Regions from separate parts of the Actinoalloteichus fjordicus genome, predicted to be linked through region 1. Evidence: riboswitches for the same ligand, from Rfam matches in the RefSeq annotation. Region 1 holds a riboswitch; each other region holds the start of a gene.
What was found. A riboswitch is a leader RNA that binds a small molecule or an ion and turns the genes downstream of it on or off. The one in region 1 is predicted to bind cobalamin.

Region 2: linked by a shared signal. The riboswitch ahead of UA74_RS13175 (CbiQ family ECF transporter T component) and the one ahead of metE (5-methyltetrahydropteroyltriglutamate--homocysteine S-methyltransferase) in region 1 are both predicted to bind cobalamin.
Region 3: linked by a shared signal. The riboswitch ahead of UA74_RS32085 (hypothetical protein) and the one ahead of metE (5-methyltetrahydropteroyltriglutamate--homocysteine S-methyltransferase) in region 1 are both predicted to bind cobalamin.

Annotation. Positions count from the first base shown of each region.
Region 1 covers NZ_CP016076.1:2,537,300-2,547,057, forward strand. The annotation lists gene UA74_RS11375 (multicopper oxidase family protein) at 1-126, shown strand, start outside; gene UA74_RS11380 (TetR/AcrR family transcriptional regulator C-terminal domain-containing protein) at 134-916, opposite strand; gene UA74_RS11385 (ATP-binding cassette domain-containing protein) at 1,092-2,048, shown strand; gene UA74_RS11390 (ABC transporter permease) at 2,045-2,839, shown strand; gene UA74_RS11395 (acyl-CoA thioesterase) at 3,636-4,184, opposite strand; cobalamin riboswitch at 4,264-4,516, shown strand; gene metE (5-methyltetrahydropteroyltriglutamate--homocysteine S-methyltransferase) at 4,666-6,966, shown strand; gene UA74_RS11405 (S-(hydroxymethyl)mycothiol dehydrogenase) at 7,225-8,310, shown strand; gene UA74_RS11410 (MBL fold metallo-hydrolase) at 8,310-8,939, shown strand; gene solA (N-methyl-L-tryptophan oxidase) at 9,173-9,758, shown strand, end outside.
Region 2 covers NZ_CP016076.1:2,953,515-2,963,272, forward strand. The annotation lists gene UA74_RS13170 (ABC transporter ATP-binding protein) at 1-242, opposite strand, end outside; gene UA74_RS13175 (CbiQ family ECF transporter T component) at 239-1,336, opposite strand; cobalamin riboswitch at 1,617-1,760, opposite strand; gene UA74_RS13180 (hypothetical protein) at 2,230-3,450, shown strand; gene UA74_RS13185 (glycosyltransferase) at 3,648-4,931, opposite strand; gene UA74_RS13190 (glycosyltransferase) at 5,165-6,457, opposite strand; gene UA74_RS13195 (DUF397 domain-containing protein) at 6,735-6,932, opposite strand; gene UA74_RS13200 (hypothetical protein) at 7,167-7,640, shown strand; gene UA74_RS13210 (TetR/AcrR family transcriptional regulator) at 8,713-9,420, opposite strand; gene UA74_RS13215 (YceI family protein) at 9,562-9,758, shown strand, end outside.
Region 3 covers NZ_CP016076.1:4,271,902-4,281,659, reverse strand. The annotation lists gene UA74_RS18250 (NAD(P)/FAD-dependent oxidoreductase) at 1-790, opposite strand, end outside; gene UA74_RS18245 (isoprenylcysteine carboxyl methyltransferase family protein) at 787-1,302, opposite strand; gene UA74_RS18240 (UbiA family prenyltransferase) at 1,586-2,440, shown strand; gene UA74_RS18235 (hypothetical protein) at 2,591-3,469, opposite strand; gene UA74_RS32090 (prenyltransferase/squalene oxidase repeat-containing protein) at 3,466-5,052, opposite strand; gene UA74_RS32085 (hypothetical protein) at 5,052-5,636, opposite strand; cobalamin riboswitch at 5,724-5,880, opposite strand; gene UA74_RS18225 (ferredoxin) at 6,302-6,496, opposite strand; gene UA74_RS18220 (cytochrome P450) at 6,792-8,003, opposite strand; gene UA74_RS18215 (LacI family DNA-binding transcriptional regulator) at 8,560-9,564, shown strand; gene UA74_RS18210 (PIG-L family deacetylase) at 9,721-9,758, shown strand, end outside.

The DNA.
Region 1 (9,758 bases):
CTGGCGGGCGGGGAGGAGGCGGAGATCATCATCCGCTTCGCAGGCCACACCGGGCGATACGTGTTCCACTGCCACAACCTGGAGCACGAGGACATGATGATGATGGCGAACTTCCAGGTCTCCTGACAGCGGCTCAGCTCGCTCGACCGCGTTGCTCGATCAGCGTCGCGATGCCGCTCAGGATGAGTTCGAGGCCGAACTCGAAGTCCTCGGCCAGATAGTCCGCCGCCTGCGAATCCGGAGGCTCGTTGTCGAAGACGCCGTCGGAGATCAGCGCGGACAGCGCGGGGTGGGTCGCGGGGTCGACGAGCCGTGCCAGGGTCTGTCCGTAGCCGTCCGCGCTGCTCTGCTGCGGGTCGGGTCGGGAGAGGTCCTTGGCGAAGGCGGCCTCATGACGGACATAGCCGGTGATCGTCGCGATCACGCCCAGCTTCTCGGTCTCGTCCAGGCCGGTGTCCTGCATCGCGGCGAGACCGCGTTCCATCCAGTCCAGTGACGCCGGGGTCAACGGCGGGCCGGTGATCTTCATGTCCGAGAGCCAGGGATGGCGGACGTACATGGTGACCTGATCCCGAGTCCAGGATTCCAGTCTGCCCCGCCAGCCGGACGACGACGGCGGGGCGGGCGAGGCGGCGGTCATCGCCGTCGCCTTGTCGTGCATCAGCACCAACAGGACGTCCTTGCTGCTCACGTAGCGATACAGCGACATCGTGGTGAACCCGAGCCGGTGGGCGACGGCCGCCATCGAGAGTCCGGCGAGCCCCTCGGCGTCGGCGATCTCGACGGCCGCCGTGACGACGGCCTCCAGGCTCAGTCCCGGCCGGGTGTTCCGTCGGGGGGCCTCCCGGCCTGCGGCCTCGCCCTTCCACAGCATCGTCAGGGCCTGAGACAGCCCGGCTGTCGCGTTGGTGTCCATCGTCTCCCGCGTCCGTCGTCCGGTTGACCCGCATCCTAGGTCTGTGTATAGGATACACTCGAACGTATGGCATAAACTCAGTCGTTTATCTCATATACAGGTACTGGTCCGGTGTCGTCGAGGCGACCTCGGGGGTCGATGACGCCTGATTCAGAGAAGAAGGGGGAGAGACATGGTGATGGACCCGATTATTCGGGCCGTCGGACTCACCAAGTCCTATGGTGACAATCCGGTGCTGCGGGGGGTCGACCTCCAGGTGGCACCCGGCACGATCTTCGCGTTACTGGGCCCCAACGGCGCCGGTAAGACGACGATGGTGCGCATCCTGTCGACGCTGATCCGTCCCGACGGGGGGCGGGCCTTCGTCGCTGGCCACGACGTGGCGCGCGAGCCGAAGGCGGTGCGTGGCGTGATCAGTCTCACCGGGCAGTATGCGGCGGTCGACGAGCTGCTCACTGGGCGAGAGAACATGGTGATGATGGCCCGACTGAACCGTCTCGGCAGGTCGGCGGCCCGCGAGCGGTCGGCCGAGCTGTTGCGGCGGTTCGACCTCGAAGACGCCCAGGACCGCCTGGCGGGCCGCTACTCCGGCGGAATGCGCCGCAGGCTAGACCTCGCGATCAGCCTCATCACCGCCCCGCCGGTGATCTTCCTCGACGAGCCGACCACCGGGCTGGACCCGCGCAGTCGGCAGACGATGTGGAGCGTGATCCGGGAACTCGTCGACGAGGGCGTCACCATTCTGCTCACGACGCAATATCTGGAGGAGGCGGATCAGCTCGCGAATCGGATCGCCGTTCTGGACGGCGGCCGAATCGTCGCCGAGGGCACCGCCTCGGAACTCAAGAGGGGATTGTCGGCGGGCACGGTCGAGCTGACCTTCTTCGACGTCCCGGCGTTCGACCGAGCCGCCCGATACCTCGGGCACGAGGCGCTGCACCGCGATCAGACGAACCTCTGTCTGCGGGTCTCGTTCGACGGCCACGCCGAGCAGGTGCGTGTCCTGCTGGAGCGGTTGCGACAGGCGGGTGTGCCTGCGGCGAGCCTCGAGCTGCACACCCCGAGTCTCGACGACGTGTTCCTCTCCCTCACCGACACCGCCCGCGCACCTCAGGAGACGGCAGCCCGATGACCGCAACGACCAGCCCGACGACTCGCCCCAGCCTGCGCTGGGCCGTCTCGGACGTCCTGACCATGATCGGCCGGAAGCTCCGGCACGTCCTGCGCACGCCGGACGAACTGATCGTGTCGTTGATCCTGCCGATCACGATGATGCTGCTCTTCGTGTTCGTCTTCGGCGGTGCGCTCGACCGCAGCGGCGGCTACGTCGACTACGCCGTTCCCGGCGTGCTCATCCTGTCGGCGGGCTTCAGCGCCTCGCAGACGGGGATCGGCCTGACGAGCGATCTGGTCACGGGCGTCGTCGATCGATTCCGCTCACTGCCGATCGTCGTGTCCTCGGTGCTCACCGGGCATGTGGTCGCGAACCTGCTGCGCAACCTCGTCTCCACGACACTGGTGATCCTCGTTGCACTGCTGATCGGCTTCCGACCCGCCGCGAACGTCCTCGAATGGGCGGCTGCCTTCGGGGTGGTGGCCCTCTACATCCTGATGATCAGCTGGCTGTCGATGATCTTCGGACTGCTGGCCAAGACCGTGGAGGGTGCCGGCCAGTTCTCCTTCGTCATCCTCTTCCTGCCCTATCTGAGCAGCGCGTTCGTCCCCACCGAGACGATGCCGGACGCACTGCGCGTCGTCGCGGACAATCAGCCTGCCACGCCGGTCATCGAGACGGTGCGGGCGCTGCTGACGGGGTCGCCGGTCGGGAACAGCGCGGCATGGGCCCTCGGCTGGTGCGTCGGGCTCGGCGCGCTGGCGTTCGTGATCTCCAGCGTGCTGTTCGTCCGTCGCACCAGCCGCTGACCCTCGGCTGATCTCGATGCGCGCGGCGGCGGTGCACCGTGGGGGAGAGCCGCTGATCCGCACGACGTCGGACGATCGACCGAGACGGGGCCCCGTGCCCTCGGCGGCGCGCCCGGAGCGGCAGCGTCCCTGGCATCTCGGTGCCGCGAAACCCGGTGACGGGGACGAGAACGGGGATCTCGACCGCGGTCAGCCGGGCACGGCGCCCGTACCGGCAGGCGCCGTGGCGACACGGTGCTCCGCAACGGACGGTGGCTCCGTGGTGAGTGGACGGCCGATCGGCAGGCCCGATGACGCCGCCCCCGGCCGTTCTCCGCGCTGACGGAGCGCGGCCGGACTCCCCCGATCGGGCGGATGACGAGCGCCGGGGGTGTGCTCGGTCGGTGAGGGGGAAGCCGTCACGGTGTGGGGCGGCGGCCCTGCGGACGGCACGGCAGGCGGGTGCAGGGGGGAGGCCCGTCTGTGGTGTCGCCCGATGTCTGCTCGGGTCCGCTGTTGCACGTGCGGGCGGTTCGTCGTCGATGAGGGGTGACGACGAACCGCCCGCACTCGGCTTCTCCGCCCCGACCATCCTCGCCCGGCCTGCCTGTCGGCGGGTTCGCCTGCGCCGGGACGCAGCCATCGTTCGCTGCGAGCGCCGAGGGCGGGCGGCTGCCCTGCCTCGCAGGCCGCGTGCGGCGGGGAGTGGTCGGGCGGGCACCGGTCCGGCCCCGCCGAGCGACCTCGCCGGCCTGGCCCGGACGGGACAGGCCGCCGCCGTGCCTGCCCGCCGGATCGCCTCGGCGCCGACCGTGACTCAGGAGCGGGCAGCGGGGTCCGAGGCCGCAGGCTCGGGGCCGACCTCTCGACTGCGCTTGATGGCCGCGCGTCGGGCCAACCGGTGCTCACGGCGGATGCCCGCCTCGGCGTGCCGTCGTCGATCGGTCGCCGACTCGGGAAGGACCTCGGGAACCGGTCTCGGCTTCCCGTCGGAGTCGACCGCGACGAACACCAGGTAGGCGCTCGCCACATGCGTGGGCGGCACCGACTCGTTCCAGCGCTCGGCCACGACCCGCACCCCGACCTCCATCGAGGTGCGACCCGTCCAGTTGACCTGGGCGCTGGCGTGTACGAGATCACCGACGCGAACCGGGATCAGGAACAGCATCTCGTCCATGAACACTGTCAGCGCCGTGCCACCCGAGTGTCGCCCGGCGCAGGCCGCCGCGACGTCGTCGACGAACTTCATGATCACGCCGCCGTGCACCGTGCCGTACAGGTTCGTCTCGGTCGCGGTCATGATCTGACTGAGCGTGGTGGCCGCTGCCGAGGTCGGCTTACCGGGAAGCTCGGAGACGGGATGCATGGCGTCGAGGGTAGGCGATCCCGGCCTGCGAGATGTCGAGTCCGCGTCGAGACGAGCCCGTTAGGATCGGTTTCGCCGATGGTTCGTCGGCGTCCACGGCCCACGCCGAACGGCGTGGATCAGCGGCGGTGACGAGGCAAGAGGGAACCCGGTGGGAATCCGGGACTGCCCCGCAGCGGTGAGCGGGAACGAACTCCGTCACCGTCCTCACAGCGAGGACGGTCACAGCACTGGAGGTCCGGCCTCCGGGAAGCGACGGACAGTAGGTCAGCCGACCTCGACGGTCGGAAGCGCCCGTGAGTCCGAAGACCTGCCGTCGGCGGCGCGGTCCCGACGGGTCCGTGCCGCTCCGAGGTCTTCGCGGGAGGACCGGGGTGAGCAGTCAGTCGGGGACCGGTCTCGGTCCTGCCCGTTCTGCTCGCGTTCCGGTCGCTCGCGTGCCCGCCTCGGGGTTTCGTTGCCGCCTCGCGAGGAGAGAGCAGTGACCCATCGCACGCATGTCCCGGCGCTCGGCGCCACGGTCCTGGGCTACCCCCGGATCGGACCCGATCGAGAACTCAAGCGTGCCCTGGAGGCGTACTGGGCCGGGCGGATCGACGCCTCGGCCCTGCACGAGGTCGCGGCCGCATTGCGCGCGGCCACCTGGACGGCCTTGCGGGACGCAGGCCTCGGCTCGGTGCCCTCCAACACGTTCTCCTACTACGACCAGGTCCTCGACACGGCGGTCCTGGTCGACGCGTTGCCCGCCCGCTATACCGAGTCGGGTCGCACGCCGTTGGACGCCTACTTCGCCGCCGCCAGGGGAGCCGACTCCCTCGCGCCCCTGGAGCTGACCAAGTGGTTCGACACCAATTATCACTACCTGGTGCCCGAACTGGGCCCGGACACCGTGCTGCGACTGGCCGGCCGCAAGCCGGTCGAGGAGTTCCGGGAGGCCGCTGCCCTCGGCATCACCACCCGGCCGGTGCTGATCGGGCCGGTCACGTTCCTGCTGCTCTCCAAGTCCGCCCCCGACGCTCCGGCAGGCTTCGACCGGCTGGACCTGCTCGACGCGATGATCGACACACAGCTGGAACTCCTCGCCGAGCTGGCGGACGCGGGCGCGGAATGGGTCCAGTTCGACGAACCCGCCTTCGCAGCCGATCGGACTCCGGCGGAACTCGACGCGCTCGCCCATGCCTACCGCAGGCTCGGCGAGGCTCAGCGGCGACCCAATCTCCTGGTCACCGGCTATCACGGTGCACTCGCTGACGCACTGGGCGTGCTCGCCGACGCGCCGATCGAGGCCGTCGGACTCGACCTCGTGGCGGGTCGGGCCGACCTGGTGGGCATCGCGAGCATCGCCGGGATTCGGAACAAGACCCTCCTCGCCGGGGTCGTCGACGGACGCAACGTCTGGCGCACCGACCTCGACGAGGCCCTCGCCTACTGCGCGACTCTGCTCGGGGTGGCCGACAAGGTCGAGGTCGGCACCTCCGCGCCGTTGCTGCACGTCCCCTACGACCTCGACGCCGAATCCGGGCTCGACCCCGCGCTGCGTGCCCGGCTCGCCTTCGCTCGACAGAAGGTGGACGAGGTCGTCCTGCTGAGCAAGGCGCTCAGCGGGGCCGACGAGGTGGCCGCCGAGCTCCAGGAGTCGCGGCGGGCCCTGCGGGCACGCGAAGGCGCGGCAGCCCGCGACCAGCGGGTCAGGGCCAGGCTCGACTCGCTGCGTCCGGAGCACAGCAGGCGGGCCGACTATCAGGTCCGGGTCGAGGGCCAGGCCGAACGGCTGGGCCTGCCGCCGCTGGCCACCACGACCATCGGCTCCTTCCCCCAGACCGGCGGGGTTCGCCGGGCGAGGGCGGACCGCCGGGCGGGCCGGATCGACGAGGACGAGTACCGGCGGCGGATGCGCGCGGAGATCGCCGACGTCATCGCGCTTCAGGAGGACATCGGCCTGGACGTGCTGGTCCACGGCGAACCGGAACGCAATGACATGGTGCAGTACTTCGCCGAGAACCTGGCGGGCTTCCTGTCCACCGAGCACGGCTGGGTGCAGTCCTACGGCTCCCGCTGTGTCCGGCCGCCGATCATCCACGGCGACGTCAGCAGGCCCGCCCCGATGACCGTCGAGTGGAGTTCCTACGCACAGTCGCTGACCGAGCGGCCGGTCAAGGGGATGCTCACCGGACCGGTCACGATCCTGGCCTGGTCTTTCGTCCGAGACGATCAGCCGCTCGGCGACACGGCACGCCAGGTGGCGCTGGCGCTCCGCGACGAGATCCGCGATCTGGAGAGCGCCGGGCTGCGCATCGTGCAGGTGGACGAACCCGCGTTGCGGGAGCTGCTGCCGCTGCGGGAGGCCGACCGCGCCGACTACCTCGCCTGGGCGGTCGACTCCTTCCGGCTGGCGACCTCCGGCGCCGCCGACAGCACGCAGATCCACACCCATCTGTGCTACTCGGAGTTCGGGGACGTCATCGACGCGATCGACGCGCTCGACGCGGACGTGACGACGATCGAGGCGGCGCGCTCTCGGATGGAGGTGCTGGACGACCTGCACAAGATCGGCTACCGCCGAGGCGTGGGTCCCGGCGTCTACGACATCCATTCGCCGCGAGTGCCCGACGAGGCCGAGGTGACCCGGCTGATCGGCGCGGCGCTGGACGCGGTGCCCGGCGACCGGTTGTGGGTGAATCCCGACTGCGGCCTGAAGACCAGGGGATACGCCGAGGTCGAACCCGCCCTGCGTGCCATGGTCTCGGCGGCCCGAGCCCTGCGGACGCAGGTTCGCGGCTGACGTTCGCCGATGCCCGGCGCCGGACGTCACCCGCGAGTGAGTCCGGCGCCGGGCGTCGAGCGATCCGCTGGATCGGCCGTTCTTCCCGGCAGGCGGCGGCCGATCCGACCCCGAGGCACTCGGTGTGTGCGTCACCCCCGGAAGGGGGCCTGCGGACTCCCCGCGTGGCGGTGGATCGGCGGCCTGTGCTGCTCTACCGTGATCCTTCGCCCCGACGCCGCCGAGGCGCCGGGCACCGGGTCGACCAGAGGAGTTCGGATGCCGCAGCAGGTCAGAGCGGTCGTGGCCACCGCACGGGACGCCCCCGTCACCGTCGAGACGATCGTGGTCCCCGATCCGGGACCGGGCGAGGTGGTGGTGGACGTCGCGGCGTGCGGGGTGTGCCACACGGACCTGCACTACCGGCAGGGCGGTATCAACGACGAGTTCCCCTTCCTCCTCGGACACGAGGCGGCGGGCACCGTCGAGTCCGTCGGCGAGGGCGTCGAGGACGTCGCCGTGGGCGATTACGTGGTGTTGAACTGGCGTGCGGTCTGCGGCCGATGTCGCGCGTGCAGCCGGGGCCGACCCTGGTACTGCTTCGCGACGCACAACGCGACGCAGCAGATGACGCTGACCGACGGCACCCCGCTGTCCCCGGCGCTGGGCATCGGGGCCTTCGCCGAGAAGACCCTGGTCCACCAGGGCCAGTGCACGAAGGTCGACCCGAAGGCCGAGGCGGCGGTGGCCGGGCTGCTCGGCTGCGGCGTCATGGCCGGGCTCGGCGCGGCGATCAACACCGGCGAGGTCGGTCGGGGCGACTCGGTGGCGGTCATCGGCTGCGGCGGAGTGGGCGCGGCGGCCGTGGCGGGTGCGCGGCTCGCGGGCGCGTCCAAGATCATCGCGGTGGATCTGGACCCGCAGAAGCTGGAGTGGGCCACCGGGCTGGGCGCAACCGACACCGTGCGTGCCGACCAGGTCGACGTGGTCGCCGCCGTCAAGGAGCTGACCGGCGGGCACGGGGCGGACGTCGTCATCGACGCCGTGGGAATCCCGCAGACCTTCACGCAGGCCTTCTACGCGCGCGATCTCGCCGGGAAGGTCGTGCTGGTCGGGGTGCCCACCCCGGAGATGACGCTGGAACTGCCGCTGCTGGACGTGTTCTCCCGAGGTGGCGCGGTCAAGTCCTCCTGGTACGGCGACTGTCTGCCCAGCCGCGACTTCCCGATGCTGATCGACCTCTACCTCCAGGGCAGGCTCGATCTGAAGGCCTTCGTCACCGAGAAGATCGGGCTGGAAGACGTCGAGGACGCCTTCGCTCGGATGCATCAGGGCGACGTACTTCGCTCGGTGGTGGTGCTCTGATGGCGGCGCGGATCGAGCAGGTCGTCACCTCGGGAGTCTTCAGCCTGGACGACCAGGACTTCGAGGTCGACAACAATGTCTGGCTGATCGGCGACGATGCCGAGGTCGTCGTGGTGGACCCCTCGCACGACCCGGCGGCCGTCGAGCAGGCGGTGGCGGGCCGCCGGGTGACGGCCGTGGTCTGCACCCACGGGCACAACGACCACGTCAACGGGTCGGTGGCCCTCGGCGCCGCCGTCGGCGCGCCCGTGCTGCTGAATCCCGCCGATCGTGAGCTCTGGGACCAGGCGCACCCCGGTGTCGAGCCGGGCGGTGAGCTGGTCGACGGGCAGGTGCTCACGGTCGCGGGCATCGAACTGCACGTCCTGGCCACGCCCGGCCACACCTGGGGCTCGGTGAGCCTCCATGCCCCGGCACTGTCCGCCGTCTTCACCGGCGACACCCTGTTCGAGGGCGGGCCGGGGGCCACCGGTCGGTCGTTCTCCGACTTCCCCACGATCATCGCCTCGATCCGGGATCGGCTGTTGACCCTGCCTGCGGAGACGGTGGTCTACACCGGGCACGGGGATCGCACGACCATCGGTGCCGAGGCACCCGCCCTGCCTGCCTGGATCGCCAGGGGACACTGAGTCCTGCCTGCCTGCCTGCCCGCCCGCCGACGTCCGATGTCGTGGCGGGCGGGCTCTTTCGCCGAGCTGAGCCGCAGCCCGCGCAGGCGCGGGCCCTGCGGACCCGCCGTGGCGACCGGCGGTCGAGGAAGGGTCTGGACAGCGAGCGGCGGAGCCGGGCAGAGTCCGAGGCGGGCTGCGCACGACGGAGCCGGACAGCAGTCGCGAACCCCGAAGTATGAGGTGAGTCCACGATGTCCTCCCACGATGTGATCGTCATCGGCCTCGGCGGCATGGGCAGTGCCGCGGTTCATCGACTCGCCGCCAAGGGCCTGCGGGTGCTCGGCCTCGACCGGTTCCCCGCCGCCCACGATCAGGGCTCCAGCCATGGCGGATCGCGGATCATCCGGCAGGCCTACTTCGAAGGCGCGGACTACGTTCCCCTGCTGCTGCGCGCCTACGAGCTGTGGGACGAGCTGGAGGCCGAGTCCGCCGTGGAGATCCGGCATCGCACGGGCGGCCTGATGATCGGGGCGGGGGACAGCCTCGCGGTCGCGGGCAGCCTGACGAGCGCGCGGGAGCACGGACTCGACCACGAACTGCTGGACGCCGCCGAGATCCGCCGCCGGTTTCCCACGATGACCCCGGCCGACTCGGACATCGCCCTCTACGAGGCGGCGGCGGGCTTCGTCTCGCCGGAGAACGCGGTGCTGGCCAACCTGACCATGGCCCGACGCCACGGTGCCCAACTGCGGCACGGCGTCCGGGTGGACTCCTGGGCCGCCGACGACGCGGGCGTGACCGTGCGCACCGAGGACGGCGTCCATCGGGCCGATCACC
Region 2 (9,758 bases), 420 kb from region 1:
TCGGCGAGTTCACGGGGTGGATTCGTCCTCGTGTCCCGTCCCGCCACCGTGACTCGGCCGCGCAGCGTCCCGCCGGTGAAGTGCGGCACCCGGCCGTTGATCGCACCGAGCAGCGTCGACTTGCCCGAGCCGGTGTGACCGACCACGAGGCACAGCTCGCCCTCCTCGATCTCCAGGTCGACACCGGACAGGACGGGGGCGGACTCGCCATAGTGGACCGCCACCTCCTCGAAGCGGATCATGAGCGGACCTCCGGCGGCGGGGCGAACCACGCGGGGGCGACTCCCGCGAGGATGCCGAGCACCGGCGGCAGCGTCACCGTCGGCCAGCTCAGCGGGCTGAGTGAGGGATAGAGGTTCGCCGGGTCGACCCCGGCGGTCACGGTGAGCACGAGGGCGGCGGTCAGGCCCGACAGCACCACGAGCGTCTCCGGCAGGCGCCACCGGTCGGGCCGGTAGACGCTGCGGCGGATTCGCCTGCCTGCGACGAGGAAGCCCGCACCGGCGACGAGCAGGCCCGCGACCGCCATCGGCAGCCCGAAGGCGTGCCGGGTGCCGTCCAACAGCCCGTACACGCCGACACACACGCCGAGCAGGCCCGCGATCACCAGCACCCCGGTCAGCAGACGAGTCCGCCTCGGCGTGTCGCCGAACCGGCCGTACCCTCGGGAGTCCATCGCCGAGGCCAGGGCGAGCGACCGGTCCATGGCATCGGCCAGTACCGGGACCACGATGCCGCGCAACGCCCGGAGCCCGCGTTGTCTGCCGCCGCGCAGCCGCCGGGCCCGGCGGACCCGCAGGACGCTCTCCATGAGCTGCGGCGCCACGGAGAGGGCCACCACCACGGCCGTGCTGATCTGGTAGAGCGCCGCAGGCACCGCCTTGAGCATCCGGCGCGGATCGGCCAGCGAGTTCGCCGCGCCGAGACAGATCAGCATCGTCGCCAGGCGCAGCCCGTCGTAGAGCCCGCCGAGCAGCTCCTCGGCGCTCACCGGGCCGAGCAGCCGGATGCCCGCCGCCGCCTCCGGGAGCGTGATCTCCGGCAGCACGAACAGGATGTGCTCGCCCGCACCGCCCCCGAAGATCATCCGCCACAACACGCGCATGACGACGATGAACACCCCGAGGTACACGTACATCCGGAACGTGGCGGCCCACGGCGCCCGGCCGCGACGCCGGACCACGACGTACCCCGCCACCACCAGGATCAGCGACAACAGCAGCGGATTGGTCGTGCGGCCCGCTGCGGCCGCCAGGGCCAGTGCCCATAACCACCAGGCACCGGGATGCAGGGCTCTCGGGAGCCGCGTCGAGGCCCGGAGCACCGATGCGGTCACGCCGCCCACGTCCCGGAGGCACGGGGCTCGCAGGGCCGCTCGGCAGGAGGGCTGTCATGCCGGTCTCGGGGCCGCCGACGGGCCTGCGCGGCGCGGAGCGAGGGCGTCTCGACCACGATCCGGTGTCCGGCGGCGGTCTGCGGCCTGCGCAGCGTGGTACCCGACATGCCTCGATGCCTTCCCCGAGCGGGTCGAGAGAGGCATCCGACCAAGAGCAGGCGCCGCCGACGTCGGCGTGCGTGCTCGAATCGGACTCCACCTGCGGACCACGACAGTGTGAACGAGCCCTCGTCCCCGGACGGGCATTCCGGCTCGTCGTGCCTCGGCACGAACCACGGCTGCGGGTCAGCGCCGGACTTCGACCGGCTTCCCCCGCCGGGGACGTCTGAAGTTGTCACGACCGGTCAGCGGTCGTCGAGAGACTACCGAGGAGATTAACTCACTCGAGTGGTCCTGGGTCGGCGCACGCGGCAGACCGTTCAGCCGTGCCGGCTCGAGCCACCAAGTCGTTCCTCCGCCCTGCGCCGGGCCCGAGACACCCGGCTCGATGTGCTCGACTCGGCGCGGTCGGCGGATCGGCGCAGGCGGCGGTACGCAGTCGAACCCGGTGACGCACGGCGAAGGGCGCCGCATCGAGCGCTCGTCGCCGATGGGCAGGACGCGGTCGACCCTCGGCCCGCCGGATGCATCGTCGGAGACGGGACTGCTGTGCCGAGTGGTCCGCCACCCACGGAGATCATTACGATGAGTAGTCGACGTCCGTCACTAAGGGTGGTAGATCCGCGAAGTTCAGGTGACAGGGCTCGTGATGTCGCGACGGCAGCCACGAGATCGACCGGCGGTGTGCCAGCTACCGCAGGCCCGTGTCCAGGACGAAAGACGAGGCAGCCGCAATGAGGATCGCCGTCATCGGAGAATTCCGTGCTGACCGAGTGGTCGACGCCATCACCCGTTCCGGCCACCACGACCTGGTGTTGTTAGGGCCGACGGACGTCGCCGACTACGTCGGCAGGCGGGCTCGTCACCGGCACCTGGCGGCGAGTGCGGAACCGGAGGACCTGCTGGCGGTCTGGACCGAGGAAGACGTCGAGCTGGTCATCCCGAGCCTCTATCCGGTCGACCAGGAACAGCTGCTGCCCAGCCTGGCCGCCGCCGCCGACGCGTGGCGCGGCCCCGGCAGGCACGCCGTCGTCCACTCGACCCGCTTCGCCGACCTGGTCACCGACAAGGCGATGTTCCATCGCGTCGCGCTCGCGGCGGGCTGGCCGGTGCCCGAGGCCGTCATCTGCGACCGGGTGGAGGAACTGGAGTCGGCGGTGCGTCGGATCGGCGGCCTGCCCGTCATGGTGAAGGAGGCCAGGTCACTCCCACGCGCGGGCCGCTGGCATGTCGACACCGAGCAGCGCCTCACGACGCTGCCGCTGACCGCCTTCCCCGTCGTCGTTCAGCGTGTCTGCCGGGGTGAGGAGTTCGGCCTCGAACTCTTGAGCGGCGCGAACGTCACCGACTGCTGGCCGATCGCCTCCTTCGGTCCGCTGGACCAGCGCTGCATTCCGGGGCATCGGGCGCGGCTCGCTCCGATCGCGCTCTCGCCTGCCGTGATCACCGAGCTGGCCGGGTTCATCCGCGGCATGACCGACCAGTTCGACGTGTGCGGTCCATGGCAGATCGACTTCGCCGTCTGCGACGGCAGGCTCCAGGTGCTGGAGGTCAACGGCAGGCTCAGCGGCATGGCCGATCTCAGCGCGGCCACCACCGGCCTCGATCCCTACGACGCCTTCGTCGACGCCTGCCTCGGCCAGCCCCGTGTCGTGCCGCCTGCCCGCCGGCTCGCCCTGGAGCTGCCGATCCGTCTCGACGCGCAGCTGCCGGGACTGCCGTGGGGTGTGCGCATGAGGCGACAGTTTCCGCTGCCCACGAACCGGTCGCTGCCGGTGGACTTCCAACGGCTGCTCGTCACGGCGGACGATCCGGTGCTCCTGGCGAAGTGGCTGCGCGACTTTCCCCCGGACGCCCTGCTCACCGGATCGCCGGGTCAGCTCGCGGCCATCGCGCTGGAGATGAGCCCGCTGTTCACCTCGGCGGGGTGGCCTCGGGGCTGTCCGCCGGTCTGAACCGGCGACTCCGGGTTCGTATCAGCCGTGATCCGGCCTGCGAATGCTCCGGGGCCGCTCAGCAGCGCAGGCGCCTGCCGTGTCGGTGCTGTTCGCACCCTTGGCGCGGCAGCGCTGCGGCTCGGGTGCGGCTGGGTGCCTCGCGACGTCTCCCGACTGACGCCGGAGCCAGGCGGGCCGAAGGCAGGCGCCGCGACTCAGCAGGACCGCCCGGCCTGCTCGACGGCGGCGGCGATCGCGGAGCAGGGGTCGTGCGCCTCGTATTCGGCCTGGAGCCGTCGGGCCCGGTCGCGGAGGAGCGGATCGTCCAGGATGCTCTCGACGGCCTTGCGGATGTCCGCCTCGTCCGGGTCCCCGGTGCCGAGGTTGACGGCCGCCCCTGCCCAGGCGGCCTTGGCACCGACCTCGATCTTGTCCTCGGTGTCGCCCGCCAGCACCATCGGGACCCCGTGACGCAGTGCCTGCTGGACGCCGCCGTAGCCGCCGTTGCTGACCAGCACGTCGACGTGGGGGAGCATGGCGTCGAAGGGGATGAACTCGGCGACTCGTGCATTGGCGGGCAGTCCGGCGGGCACGACGTCGCGGCCGGTGGTGACGACGACCAACGCATCGAGATCGGCCAGGGCGCGCAGCGTGGGCTCGATCAGCCTGCTGAGGTCGTCGTTGGCGATGGTGCCCTGTGAGACGACGATCAGTCGACCCGCGGACGTCACCTCGTCCCACCAGTCCGGGAGTTCGACGGCGTCGCCGGTGTCCGGGGGCAGTGCTCCCACGTAGCGCAGGCGCGGCGGCGCATCGCTGCGGGGGTAGTCCATGCTCTCGATGCTGAGCTGAAGGAAGCGGTCCGGCACGCCGACGAGGCCCCGCGACAGCAGCGGTGGCGGCTCGGTGCTCCCCAGCCGGGTCAACGCGGCGGCCAGCAGGCGATGCGAGCCCGCCCGCTCGGCCGCCTCGGCGTGCTCGGTGAGCCTGCGACCTCGGGTCCGGCCCTCCTCGGAGCCGTCCGGGGCCAGCCCGGTGCCGAAAGGCGGATGATCGGCACTGTTCAGCGGCAGCGGCATCACGCCGACGCCGATGACGGCTGCCGGGCGGACGCCCGCCGCGCCGTGCAGGACCGGCCAGGCTCCCAGGAACATCGTGTCGTGCAGGAGCACCGTCGGTGCCGCGTCGTCCTCGGCGAGGAGCTCCTGGAGCGCCGTGTGCTGCGCGGCCATCGGCGCGATGAACAGCTGCTGGTTGTCGTACTCCAGCCGGGCCGGTCCGGCCGGTATCGAGTTCCGGTCGGGGAACTGATCGGGACGCAGATCCGCCTCGGCGGGCAGCGCCGCGAACCGGGCGCCGGTCCGCTCCACGGCGGCACGGAAGGCACTGCCGGTCAGGAACGTGACCTCGTGTCCGCGTTCGACGAGATCCGCCGCGATCACCCGCAACGGCCGCACGTGTCCGAAGAACGGGACTGCGGCGATCAACACCCTGGTCATCGTGCGGCCTGCTCCTTGAGGTGGTCGATCTGTCCTCGGCGAGCAACAGGCTATTCCGTCTGTCGTCGGGGGAGCACCGCCGACGACCCGCACTGCCCCTCGGGCGCAGGCGGCACGCAAGCGCCTACGCCAGAGCCGTGGGCGGCGCCGTGGGGGAGCGGGGCAGGCGCCCGTGGCGAGGGCCGCTGCCGTGCCGGACCGCGTGCAGACCTGCTGCGGGAGTCCTGCGTGATTCACGCCTCGCGGCGAGCCAACTCCTCGACGGCGGCGGCGATCGCCTCGTAGGGGTCGTGACTCCGGCACTCGGCCGCAAGCTCCTCCGTCCGCTTCGTCCGGCTCGGATCGGTCAGGATCGTCTCGACGGCCTTGCGGACGTCGGCCTCGTGCGGATCTCCGGTGCCGAGGTTGATCGCGGCTCCCGCCCACTCCGCCAGGGCGCCGACCTCTGCCTTGTCGTCGGTGTCGCCCGCCAGCACCATCGGGACGCCGTGCCAGAGCGCCCGGTGGACGCCGCCGTAGCCGCCGTTGCTGACCAGGACGTCGACGTGGGGCAGCAGGAGGTCGAAGGGGACGTACTCGGCAACCCGCGCGTTGGCGGGCAGTGCGGCGGGCACCGCGTCGCTGCCGGTGGTCACGATGACCAGCGCGTCGAGATCGGCAAGTGCGCGCAGCGTCGGTTCGATCAGACGGCCGAGGTCCGAGTTGGCCAGGGTTCCCTGCGTCACGAGGACCACCCGAGACGCACTCGTCAGCTCACTCCACCAGCCGGGCAGTTCGACGTCATCGGGTTCACCAGGCGGCAGCGTGCCCACGTGCCGTAGGTGCGGCGGCGCGTCGCTGCGGGGGTAGTCCATGCTCTCGATGGTGAGTTGAAGGAACAGGTCGGGGATCTCGACCAGCCCCTGGTAGATCAGCGGCGGCTCCTCCGTCGTCCCCAGCTCCGCCAGCGTCGTGACGAGGTCGCGATGCGATCCCGCCCGCAGCGCCGAGGCCGCCACCTCGTTGAGGAAGGTGTTGCGGGCTCGGCCGTCCGCCGAGCTGTCCGGGGGCAGGCGCACTCCCCAGGGAGCGTGATCGATGCTGTTGATCGGGACCGGGATGACGCCGATGCCGATGACCCCGGCGGGCCGGCGGCCGGGCGCCCCGAGCCGGACCGGCCAGACACCCACGAACGTGGTCTCGTGCACCACGACCACCGGCTCCGGCGGGTCCTCGGCGAGCAGTTCTTGAACGGCCGCGTGTTGCGCCGGCAGGCCCTGGATGGTCAGATCGATGTCGAATTCGATCTGTTCCTGCCCGGCGCGCAGGGCCTCCCGTTCCGGGAACAGCGCGTTCAACGAACCGGCCAGGTCCGCCTGGCCGGGAAGCGGTGCGAATCGGGCGCCCGTGCGCTCGACTGATTCGCGGAAGATGCTGCCGGTGAGGAACGTGACGTCGTGTCCGCGTTTGACGAGATTCCGCGCGATCTCTCGCATGGGCGTCACATGCCCGTGCACCGGTACTGCCGCTATCAACACCTTCGTCACTGTGCGGTCTGCTCCTCGCTCACGGGTGCGGCGCGTTCTGCCTGCGACGAACTGAAACGGCCTGGTCGCGCCGATGCGCTGATCGTTTATACCGTATCGCCGCGCGGCGTCGGCGAGTGCCATAGCCCGATCCCGGCCTGCCCGGAATGGCACCACCGCTGCCCGAGCGGAAATTCAATTGAATTTGCAACGAAGTGGTCGATCGTCCTCGGCGACGACTGACCGGCCCGTTTCTCGATTCGCGGAATGCCTGCGAATGCGTGGCGCGCCCGGCGAGTCAGTCGCGGCGCAGCCGGTCTTCCTTGACGGCCTGGACGAACGCCAGGAAGGCCTGTCTGCTGACCTGCAGGGTGCCGCCCTGGCGGTGCTTGGCATCGCGGATGCAGGTCAGGCCGGGGGCCTGGGCGATCTCGACCTGGGGCGAGCCCAACGGGCTGTGCGCCGAGCGGCGGACGCCGGGGGCGTGGTGTGCCATCGGTTGCTCCCTCCGCGGTTCGTGAAGAGGGTTCACCTCCACCTTAACCGCACTCCCGCGTCGGAGGGGCCGCCGCCCACGCCCTCGGCGCGTCCCCTGCCGTGGTCACTCCGCCGATCGGGGCGATGATCGACCCTGATCGGCGCGAGACGATGGAGTTTCGGCTCGAACAGGGTTAGAAAGAGAGAAGTGATCATTCCGGGGCTAGGGTCGGCTGCTCCGCCACCTCGTCAGGTGGCGGCCTGGTGGGTACTCGACCTGCTGGCGGCGGAACGAGTGCCGTGGTGGGCGGCCGAGTGGCTCGCGCAGGGACACGACGGACCCTGCCTGCGAGAACTCGCCGGACTCGGCGCCCAGGACACGAGGCAGACCCGGGATCTGCTTCCCGCGGTCTTCGCCGAGCTCTCCATCCGGCCTCCGCAGACGGTGATCACGGCGGCCGAGGTGTGTTTCGGGTATCTGGCCCGGTTATGTCTGGAGGGCAGAGCCGACGAGCGCTGGGTGGCGGGCATCGTCGATCAGGTGCTGTGTTCCGCCGACTTCGCCGACGAGGTCTACGAGCAGCCGTTGGCGGGTGCCTTCGGCGTGGACGAGGCCTGGGACGACGGATGGGCGGGGCCGACGTCGGAGCTGCGCGTGCTGGTGCGGGACGCCTGTGCCGCCCAGCTCGGCGTCGTCGACACCGAGGCCGCAGCCGACGAGCCGTGAGTGAATCACCCGATTGCGGCGGCTCGATCGCCGGTGATCATCCGGTCGGCCTAGCCGGCAGCCCGTCTCGCGTGCCGATAACCGCGAATAGACGGCCCCGACGGTCGACTTCCCCGTACGTCGGGGCCGTTCCATGCCGTATCCCGGCTGGTCGTCTCCGCAGGCCCCGTCGCGTGATCCGATCTCCCGCAGCGGTCGGCGGCGGCGCTGTCGAGCCTGTTCGGTCGGGCCCGTTGCCGACCCGTCCGGCTGCGTGTCGTCGCCTGCTCGCCGCCGGCGGCGACACCGCCGCGGAGCCCTGCGGCCGTGACGGCCCGTCAGCTCGCACCCGACCGCACTGCCGGGGGTGCAAAACCAGGGCTCGGCGGCTGCGGCCGCCGTGCCGGAACCAAGATCGTTGCAGGTAGACGTGCTGACGAACGTGACATCCATCTTGTTGCGATCACAACTATTGCCCGCGCAGCATCGAACATATGAGCGAACCGCGATGGCCTCCCCGGTGTCCCAGCGGGCGGCATCGGCTCCTGCCCGGAGAGCTGCTCGTCGGCTGGCATCCCTGCGACTGCACCCCCGATCTCCTGGGCCACCGAACCTGGACCTGCGTTCGCTGCATGGCCGCGGGCCGGGTCGACACCTGGTTTCACCCGCCGTGCCTCGCCTCGGCCGCCACGTCGTGAGTGCCGTGCCGCCGATGGAGGGCACCGCGCGTCGGGCGCCTGCACGTCCGATTCCCCGGAGCCGACCGGTGCGGGCCTCGCCGAGGATGCTCACCGCTCGGCGGGGCCTGATGGTCGAGGACGTCGCGTACTCGGGACGTCGCGGCTCGGACCGTCGCGCACTCGGGACAGGGAACGGCCCCGACGCCAGGGGGAGGAGCGCCGGGGCCGCAGGGGGTACTTCTGATTCATCGGGTCCGATCACGCCCGGCCGGCTCCGCCGATCAGGTGGACATCAGCGGGGATCAGGTCCGGACGAACGGCCCGTCGGAGTCTGCCCGGCGCTCGGCTCCCCGAGGCGGCGCGGCTCCCGGCCGTCGTGATCGGGGCTCGACCGTCTCGCCTGCCCGACGGTGTCACCGCAGCTCGGGCAGACCGGGCTTGCGGCCGGTCCTCGGCGCCTGGAACGCCGACATCAGGCGCTCCGACACCTGCGGACACGGCAGCGGCGGGCCGTCCCCGACGGGAAGCGCGGCCAGCATGAGCGCCAGGGTGCGTCGCCAGGCATCCGGCGCCGTGCCGCCCGTGGCCTGCACCACGCCCGCATTGGCCAGCAGCAGCAGCACGACATCGGCGGCCACCAGATCGGCGCGCAGCGAGCCCTCCCGCTGCGCGCGTTCCAGCAGCGCCTGCTGCGCCTCGTGCAGCTGCCTGCGTACTCGGGCCATCGTGGGGCAGTCCGGCAGTGTCACGGTGAGGACGTCGGTCAGGCTGCGATCGGCGGCCTGCAACTCGCACATCCGAGTCAGATAGCCCACGAAGCCGCTCCAGCCGTCCGGAGCCGTCAGGCCCTCTTCCGCCGCTGCCAGATACTCGTGTGTCTTGGCGAGGAACACCGCCTCCACCAGATCGACACGGGTCTCGAAGCGCCGGTACAACGTCCCGACGCCGACCTCGGCCCGCCGGGCGATCTCCTCCATCGGCACGTCCATGCCCTGATCGGCGAACGCCTCCCGGGCGGCGGCGATGATGCGTCTGCGATTGCGCTCCGCATCCCGCCTCGGCCGTCGCCCGGCAGGCGGCAGGCCGGGGCAGGCCTGGTCGTCCGCCGTCCCGAAGGTCATGGTCGCCCAGCCTACGTAATCGGACGGGATTCCTCCTCTTTCCTTGCCACCGAAACGCCGACCGCCTAGGTTGGCGGCGAACGGAAGAATCTCGTCCGTTTGCCTCGTTCCGGTCGTTCGCTCTCTTCTCGAGGAGTCCGCATGTCCAGCCTCACCTCGTCCATCCCCGGCTACGTCGTCGGCACCTGGACGATCGACCAGGCGCATTCCGAGATCGGCTTCTCGGTTCGCCACATGATGATCAGCAAGGTGCGCGGTAGGTTCACCGAGTTCTCCGGCGAGTTCGTGACGGCGGAGAATCCCGTCGACTCCTCGGTCACCGCCGAGATCGTGTTGAA
Region 3 (9,758 bases), 1.7 Mb from region 1:
AGCCTGCCGCGTCGCCGACGAACAGCACCCGGCCGCCGCCCGCGACCCGCCGTCGCATCCGTTGTCGCAGCGGTCCCGCGCCGCGCACGGCGGTGACGGCCGACGCCGCCGGGAATCGTGCGAGCAGCGCGGGATACTCGGCCAGCTGCTCACCGAACGGCGCTCGGCGGCTGGTCAGCAGGGCGACTCCGGTGAGTTCGGGCCCGAGCGGAGTCAGATAGGCCTCGCCAAACGGTCCATAGTGGACCTCGACGGCCGAGGAGGGCGGGGCGACGGCATAGTGCCTGCGCAGTCCGAATCGGGCCGGGCGGGTGTCCTCGGTCCGGAGGCCGAGCGCGCGGGCCGTCGGCGAGTGCAGCCCGTCGGCGGCTGCCAGCCAGCGGCCGCGCAGGTCCGGGCCGAGCGCGGTCACCCCCGTCGCGTCCACCCGCACCTCGTCGACTCGGGTGGGCAGGATCGGCACGCCCGCGTCCAGCACCGCCTGATGCAAGGCCGCGTGGAGCACGGTCCGCCGCACCCCGAGACCGGGGCCCGCGCGGAAGGCCGCCCGCACCTGCCGATCGCCCTGGATGTAGCTGATGCCGTCGATCCGATGGCCGGGCACCGGCACGCCCAGCGCGGTCAGCGCCCGCACCGCACCGGGCAGCAGCCCCTCGCCGCAGGCCTTGTCCGTCGGGGCCGCGCGCGGCTCGATCACCACCGGCCGCAGGCCTGCCCGCACGGCGTACAGGGCGGTGGCCAGTCCGGCGGGCCCGCCGCCCGCGATCAGCAGATCGTGGTCGAGACTCATGCGGTCGCGAGCTGCGCCAGCGCCCTGTCCTCACAGCGGATGCGGACCGTGAGCAGCGCGGCGTTGGCCACGGTGAAGGTCAGCGCCGTCAACCAGGCCGAGTGCACCAGCGGCAGCGCGATGATCTCCACGACCACCGCGACGTAGTTGGGATGCCGAAGGAAGCGGTACGGGCCGCTGCGGACGGGCTCGGCGCCGGGCACGACCAGGACGCGGGTGTTCCAGGCGTCGCCGAGCGAGACGATGCACCACCAGCGCAGGGCCTGGGCCAGCACCACCAGCGCGAGCATCGGGACGCCCAGGGCGGGGATGAACGGCCGGTCGAGCAGGACGGCCTCGGCCAGGCACGCGACGAGCAGCCCGGTGTGCAGGACGACCATCACCGGATAGTGGCCTCGACCCGACTCCACCGCGCCCCGTGCCAGACTTCGTCGACCGTTGCGCTGTGCCACGACGAGTTCGGCGAGCCGTTCCAGCGCGACGGCCAGGACGAGCAGGATGTACCACAGCATTCGGACTACCCGTCGTCGATGGTCAGGGGTCGATCTCTCGAGGATCTTCCTCCGAAGATAACGGGCATCGGCCGGAACCCGCCTGCCGTCGGCGTGCCGATCTCGCCGGTCTCCTCGGCTGGGCCGGGTCGGATCTGGCCGCCAGCTCGGCGAAACTCGCTGCCCGGTCGGCGTGGGACCGCCCGGGCCGAGGCGTTTCGCGTGTATCACTGGGCTGGTGGACCTGCGACCTCGTTCCGCCCCGTCGACGTCCCCGGCCTCTCCGACGTCTCCGGCCTCCCCGATGTCCCCGATCTCTCGGCCGTCTCCGGCCGCCCGCCTCGGCGCGTTGCTCGGCAGTGCGCATCCCGAGCCCGCCGTGGCGGTGACCCTGTTCACCACGGTGCTGGCCGTGGCGACCGGTCGGGGAGCGGGTGGGTCGGCGTTGGTCGCCGCGTCGGTGTTGGCCGGACAGCTCTCGATCGGCTGGTCCAACGACGCGCTGGACGCCCGGCGGGACGTGCTCACCGGTCGTCGCGACAAGCCGGTGGCCGCCGGGGCGCTCTCGCCGCGCGTCGTCGGAGTGGCCGCGGCGATGGCCCTGCTGGTGTGCGTCCCGCTGTCGCTGGCCAACGGACTCCTTGCTGGCTCGGTGCACCTGCTCGGCATGGTGGCGGCGGGCTGGGCCTACAACCTCGGTCTCAAGCGCACCGTCGCCTCCCCGTTGACCTACGCCGTGGGCTTCGGGACGCTGCCCGCGTTCGTGACGCTCGGGCTGCCCGGCGCGCCCTGGCCCGCGTGGTGGGCGGTCGTCACGGCCGCCCTGCTCGGCGTGGGCGCCCATCTGGTCAACGCACTGCCCGACATCGAGGGCGATCTGGCGACAGGGGTGCGGGGATTCCCACAGCGCATCGGGCGGGCCGCCTGTCGGACCTTGACGCCGCTGGTGATGCTCGCCGCGGTGGGCGTGCTGCTGGTGGGGACGCCGGGGCGGATCGATCTGCCCAGTCTGATCGTCGCCGGGGTGGCGGTGGCGGTGGCGATCGCCGGGACGGCGGTGCCCGCTGCGCCGGACAGCCGACGACCCTTCCGGGCCGCCGTGCTGACGGCCGCCCTGGCGATCGTGCTGTTCCTCTTCAACGGGTCGGCCGTCGTGTGAGGGCCGGTCCGTCGAGTGCGGGCCGCCGGTCGGCGCCTGCGGCTCGGGCTGTGACTCCCGGTCATGGCGACAACCCACGGGTGAACTCGGGCCGCTCCACGGCCGCCGCAGCGTCCCGGCGCCCCTGCCTTGACTCCGCCCCGCCGCCGCTCACTCGGCCGCGCGACGGCGGCGTCGGGCGATGATCCCGGCGCCGATGCCCAGCACCCAGATCGCGGCGAACGCGATGATCGTCGCCCATGGCACCCCGCCGGCCCCGGTGGCGTCCTGGGCGGTCTGCTCGGTGCCGTCCGCCGCGACGGACGGGTCCTGACCCGCCGACCCGTCGAGCGCGGGCGCCTCGGTGTCGCTCTCGGTCTGCTCGTCGCCGTCCTGCTCGGTGGGATCGGCCGGGTTCTCGGGATCGGTGGCGGCCCCGTCCGTGGGCGCCGTACCGCCCTCGGCGGGCTGCGCAGGCTGATGCGGCCGGTCGGCCGAACCGCCGGGCGCGGGATCCCCCGGCGCGGCGGGCGGGGCCGGATCGCCGGGATTCGGTGCGTCGCCTGGTCCGCTCGGAGCGAACCGTGCCCTGGCCGCCGAACCCGTCATCCCCGGTGGATCGCCCGCGCCGAAGGACCAGCCCTCGACGCGGTCGGCCTCGGGATAGGACGCCATCGCGCCCCGTGTGCTGTACGACCAGCTGCCGCCGCCCTCGTCGATCCAGTACGACCAGTAGGCGTCCCCGGAGGGCGTGTCGTCGCACGGTTCCTGATCGGGGCCGGGCCGATCGTCGATGCGGCAGACGAACCCGGCACCGTCGTGCGCGGTGCCCGCGAGTCGGAAGCCTGCCTCCTGCAACGCCGCGTATCCCGTCTCGGGCGTGCCGGGGACGCAGCGGGACACGGTGCCCCCGAGCGAACCGAAGTCCACGACCACCACGACGCCGGTCTCCGCCGTGCAGGCCTGCGCGGCGGCCGGGGCGGGCGTCGGGGCGGCCAGGGTGACGGCGGCGGCGAACAGCGCCGTGCCCAGCAGACGCGTCAGTCTCATCGCGGCACTCCGCCCCGTCGACGTGGCCTGCTGATCAGCAGGTAGCTGATCGCCGCCAGCAGCAGCGCCACGCCCGCCGAGGACGCCAGCCCGACGGGACTGCGCAGGAAGTCGCCGACCAATGCCAACGAGGTCGCAGGCGCGGCCGTCTGCTCGGCCGGCCTGTCCACCGCCCGAGGCTCCTGGGCGACCGCCAAGGGAGGATCGACCCGAGGGGTCTGATCGACGGCGTCGGGATTCTCGCCCGCCTCGCCCTGCGCGCCGTCGAGACCGGGACTGCCCGGATCACCGCCGAGCCCCGACTGGCCGGGATACCCCGGCTCGCCAGGTAACCCGGGCTGCCCGGGAAGCCCCGGTTGTCCCGGCTGACCGGGAAGGCCGGGCTGACCGGGCTGACCCGGTTGTCCCGGCTCGCCGGGACTGCCGTCGGGCGGCTCGGGCGGCGGCGTGGTCGTCGGCGGCTCGGGCGGCTCGACGGGTGGTGTCGCCGACAGCCCGAGCAGCGCCTGCGCGGTCGCCCGCCGCAGCCGGTCCTGGTTGCCCGCGCGGCTCCAGTACAGCGGCCCGTCGGTCTGGACGTCCAGGTAGTCGCGCGCCGAGTAGGAGACCGCGCCGGTCATGGCGCCGGGGTCGACACCGGCACGGAGCTGGATCGAGGTCAGCCAGCCGCCCGCGCGTCCGGCGGGCCCCGTCTGGTCCGCGACGGTGAGCGCGAGGGCGGCGAGACCGGTGCTGTTGGCGTTGCGGGTCTGCTCGATCAGCTCCGGCGTGGAGGAGTCGAAGCCGAAGGCGCCGTCGTGGTACTGCCGGTCGAGCAGCCAGCGCACGCCCCGATCCAGGGCGCCCGCGTTACCGCCGACCTCGGCCAGCGCCCAGACGGCCATCGCCGTGTTGTCGACGCTGACCAGCGCGTCGTCGCTGCCCGCGCAGGTCGAGCCGACGTTCTCGGGCGGGGGGTTCGCGCGGAAGCCGCCGCTGGGGCACTGTTGCCGCACCAGGTAGTCGATGCTCGCTCGCTGATCGATCGGCGTGCCGGTGTGCCGGGCGTGCTCGTCCATGGCGATCAACGCCAGCGCCTGGGAGAAGGTGTTCGACAGGTCTCGTCGCGGGTCGTAATCACCCGCGTTCAGGTTGCGGTACCGACCGTCGACGTCGAGCGTCGCGGTGAGCCGGTCCACCAGGTCGATCGGGACACCGTTGGAGTCGACGCCCCAGTCCGCCGGGTCGACCCCGGCCCGCAGGGCGACCATCAGTCGTTTCGCGAGAACACCGGAGTTGGCGAGGTTGCCGTTGTAGAACATCTCGCGCAGCGCGCGGACGCCGAGATCGAAGGTCGTCCCGGTGCGGCCCGCCGCATGCAGGCCGAGCAGCGCATCCGCCTGCAGGCCCGCGTCGGGGGAACCAGGGGTGGCGCTGGGATAGACGTAGTCGAGTCGGACGAACTCCCGTTCCAGGAACTCGGCCGCCGTGCCCGCCTCGGCCGACGCGGCGATGATCGCCGGGTCTGCCGAGGCGGCAGAGGGAACGACCGTCGAGGCGAGGAGCAGCGCTCCCGCCGTCAGGCCGAGGAGAGGCTTGAGCATCAGCTGGTCGGCGTCCAGTTCGGGTCGAGTGCCTCGTCCAGCGTCAGGCTCATCTCGTTCGGGTCGGCCACGGTGCCCGCCCCGAAGGAGAAGCCGAGGACGTCGCCCAACGGCGGGTCGTAGGTGTCCACGCCCTCATCCGCATAACCCCACGCGTCGCCGGCCACGTCGGGCACCCAGAACGCCCAGTACGGCGCGTTGGGCAGGAAACCGTCGCACGCGTCGGCGGTGGCCGAGGGCAGGCCGTCGATCCGGCACAGGTACTGGTAGGGGCCGGTCTCGCCCTGTCCGATGCCGTGCTCCGGCGCGACGTCCACATCGGTCAGCGCGGCGAACGCGGTCGCCGGGTCGCCGTCGGTGCACCGCCGGACGACGTCGCCGCCCGCGTGTCCGGTGAAGTCGACGACCACCGTGACGCCGGTCGTCCCGGTGCAGGGACCGTCGGTCCAGGCGACGGTGACCGAGTCGTCGGCGGTGGGCGCGGCGGCCGGGACGGCCGCGACGGCCGTGCCGCCGAACAGAAGCAGAGAACCTGCGAAGAGGCCGGTTAAGAGACGACGCCGGACGGAGAGGCTCAAGGACATGGCCTGTGAGTTCCCTTCGGTTCGGGCAGACCGCAGTCCGGAGCCGCGCAGGCTCCGAAGCTCCGCGCTGCACACCACGACAGAGGAGCCGAGCAGTACCGCACGACGGGCATTCCGACTGACACCCGAGGAACACGGGTGCTCACGGCTGCGGGACAGTGCCGGACTCACACCGGCTTCCCCCATCGAACGGCAGGACGCATTCGTCTCTTGTGGAGAGACGACCTCTCGACGGTAGCTCATCGGGCAGCGTGGAGGAAGACGCCTTCTTCACCACAGGTTCACATCGGGTGGCGGCGGGCGGGGCGCGCGAGGGGGCGTGTCCTGCGGGCTGCGGTGCACGGGACCCCGGCGCATGCGCCAGGGCGGAGCCCCGAACACGGCGGCAGGGCACCCGCGGGCCTGTCTGCCTCGGCGTCTTCCTTCGCCGACGCGGCTCGGCAGTGTGGCTGTCAGCGACTCGCGCCTTCCGTGCCGACGGCGGCTCGCCGAGATGGACTTCGGTTGCGGCGGGCCGCCGTGGCTCTGTGGCGGCTCGCCGCCGTTGGCCCTCTGTCGGCTTGCCGCCGTGCCCAGCCGGGGCCCGGACCGATCCGCCCGCGACATCCGGTCCGCCCGCGGCCCCGGCCCGCGTCACCCTCGGAGCGCCCCGGCCCGCATGGCCGTCACGTGGTGACGGTGATCGCCATGCCGGGGCACACCGCCGCCGCCTCCCGGACCGGGCCGTGCTGGCCCTCGGGAGGATCGGCGTCGAGCAGCAGGACGATGCCGTCGTCCTCCCGTTGATCGAACACCGCCGGGGCGAGCAGCACACACTGGCCCGCTCCACAGCACTTCTGGGTGTCCACGTCCACGTGCATCGGGTGGCTCCTCTCATCGGGGACGGCCCGCTAAGGCCGATGGAAGTCCGCGCAGCCTGGTCGGCATCGCGGTCGAGGTGCCCCGGGTGGGGCGTCCGGCGGACACGTCCAACGCGTGCCCGCCGACCGCCGACCGCCGCGCGCCGACGGCGAGGCCTGCTCGCCCCAGCCGGCGGGCACCGCAGATCGCCTGCGGCACGGCCGATCGGACGCTGGTCGGCCCGGCCCGGCGGGCGCCGGATGAGGGCCGCATCACGCCGGAATGATCAGCGCAGCACGGATCTCGGGCGTCCGGTCACCACCGGACCGGCAGTCGATCGAGCCCGCCGACGAGCAGCCCCTGCCGGAGAGGCAGCTCCTCGACACCGACGGCGAGTTCCAGTCCCGGCAGCCTGCGCACCAGCACGCTCAGCACGGCCTGGAGTTCGGTGCGGGCCAAAGCCTGCCCGAGACACGAGTGCGGGCCGATCCCGAAGGCGAGATGCGGATTCGGCGCCCGTCGCAGGTCCATGGCGTCGGCGTCGGCGAAGGCCTGCTCGTCGCGATTGGCCGAGGCGAGACTGGTGACGACCGTGGTTCCCCTGGTCACGGTCCGGCCGCCCACCTCGATGTCCTCGGTGAGGTAGCGGGGCAGGCCGAAGCCTGCGTTGGCGTCGAAGCGCAGCGCCTCCTCGGCGGCCGTGCGCACCAACGAGGGGTCGGCGACCAGCGCCGTCCACCGCTCGCGCTCGCCGAGCAGCAGCACCACCATCTTCGAGATCATGTTCGCGGTGGTCTCGTGTCCCGCGACCAGCAGGCCCTGCCCGGTGAGCATGAGCAGCTCCTCCGGCAGCCTGCCGTCTGCGGAGTCCGCGACGGCGATCAGCTCGCTCAGCAGGTCCTCGCCGGGATCGGCCCGGCGGGTCGCGATGTGGGCCGCGAAGTACTCGCCGAACTCCTGCTGTGCGGCGTCGATCTCCGCCTGCTCGTACCGATCGAGGCTGAGCATGGTGTCCGACCAGTAGGAGAAGCGGTCCCGGTCGGAGTCCGGCACGCCCAACAGGTCGCAGATCACCCACACCGGCAACGGGAAGGCGAAGGAGGAGACGAGGTCGGCGGGCGCGCCCCGCTCGCACATCTCGTCGAGGAGCCGATCGGCCATCGCCTCGATGGCGGGCCGCATCTGGGACATCCGCTTGGCGGTGAACGCCTTGCCGACCAGCCTGCGCCACTGCTGGTGCGCGTCCGTGGAGGAGTCGATCTGACTCTCGGACGCGAAGATCCCGCCGGATTCGTTGGCCGTGACCCGAGCGGCGTCGTCGGCGCTGAGCGAGCGGGTGAACCGGGGGTCGGCGAGGACCTGCTTCACGTCCTCATAGCGCGTGAGCAGCAGCGCCTCGTCGCCGCTGGCCAGCCGGACGGCGGCGACCGGACACTCCTGCCGGAGGCGTGCCCACTCCGGCGGCGGCTCGTTGGGCGTGGGCAGGGCGAAGGGGTAGTCGAGCGGCTGTCGGTCCTCGGTGGTCACTGAGTTCCTCCTGGGACGGCGACGGCGCCGCCGGGACGGTTCCGCCGCGCCTGGTCTCGTCTGCTGGTCGATTGCGGGGGAGTGCTGGGCGACGACGCGCCGGAGCCTGCACCTCGACCCGACACCCGGCCGTCTCCGGCAGAGACGGGTGGCGACGAGCCGGGCCCGCGAGGCAGGCTGCTGTGGTGGTGGGTGCCCTGACCGGTCGAACGGCCTGCGGGCCGGATCGGGCCGGGCGTCTCGGGCGGTTCCTGTCGGAGGTCGGTCGGGATCACGGCAGTGCGGTCGGTGATCCGAAGCTAGCACGTGCTAGTAGTGGCAGGCAGCTGAGAGCCTGTCTTTGATCCCCACTTTCCTGTTGTGCGGGGCAGGCAGCGGCGATCTGCGGCGTGTTGTCGTCAGTCGACATGACTTCGTCATGTCTCCTTCCTCCGCCTGGCAGCTCATCCACGCTGGTCCCCGCTCACGACTCCAGGGGGATCAAGGACAGGCTCTAAGATTGCCCGATCGGAGCAGCGGCGGGATCGGTGCGGCGGCGAATGAGGTGCACACCGGGATGACGACGGGCAGACGGGTCACGGCCACCGACGTGGCCGCTGAGGCGGGGGTGTCCAGGGCGACCGTCGGCTTCGTGCTCAATCGCACGTCATCGCAGTCGATCTCGGCGGCCACCGCGAAACGGGTTCTCGCCGCGGCGGAACGGCTCGGCTACCAGCCGCACAACGGGGCTCGCGCGCTGCGCAGCGGTCACAGCCGGATCGTGTTGATCGTGCTGCCGAACCTGCCGGTCGGCCATGCGCTCCGGGAACTCCTCGAGGCCGCTACGGTGCGGCTGGCCGACGCCGGGTACCAGCTCGTCGTCCACCATCGGCCGCCGGAGTCTGCCGCGCCCCTCTGGTCGGTGCTGATGCCCGAGATGGTGGTGGGCTTCGAACCGTTCTCGGCCGCCGAGATGCTGTCGATGCGACGCGCCGGGGTCGAGCGCATCCTCCCTGCGGAGGGCGACCGGCCGGTGGCGACCTTCTGGCCTGCGGCGCAGGGCGTCGCGCTCCAGATCAGACACCTCACGGCCCTGGGCCACCGACGCGTCGGCTGCGCGCTGCCTGCCGAGCCCAGGCTAGCTGCGCGGGCCGCACAGCGGGAGACGGTCCTGCGGCAGGCCTGTGTGGTCAACGGACTCCCGGAGCCGAGGATCGCTCTGATTGATCCCGACCTCGAGAGCGCCACGACCGCCATGCGGAGCTGGCTTTGCGAGGATCGCGTGACGGCGGTCTGCGGCTATGACGACGAACTCGCCGCCGCCGTCGTGTCCGCCGCGCTGCGACAGGGCCTGCGGGTGCCCGCCGATCTCTCGGTCGTCGGCTTCGACGACACGCCCGTCGCCCGCCTGTTGGTGCCCTCGCTGACCACGGTGGCGATCGACAACCAGGCGTTCGGCCGCTACGTCGCCGAGATCGCCCTCGGCGCGCTCAACGGCCTGCCTGCCGACTCCTTCCCGCTGCCCGACGCGGTGCGTCTCACCGTGCGCGAGTCCAGCGGACCCCCCGAGACCGGTCGCTGAACAGGGCGACCCGCGACGGACCGCCGTCGGCTCGGCACGTGCCTGCGGCCGGGTGCCGGGCGGGACTCGGCGACTGGGGCTCAGGCGGTGCCGCCGACCCGATCGCCGCCGTGGAGCCGTCGATCCGATGTCTCCCGCGCCGAGTACCTTCGCCGCATGGCGACGATGGTGACGTTTCACGCTCATCCCGACGA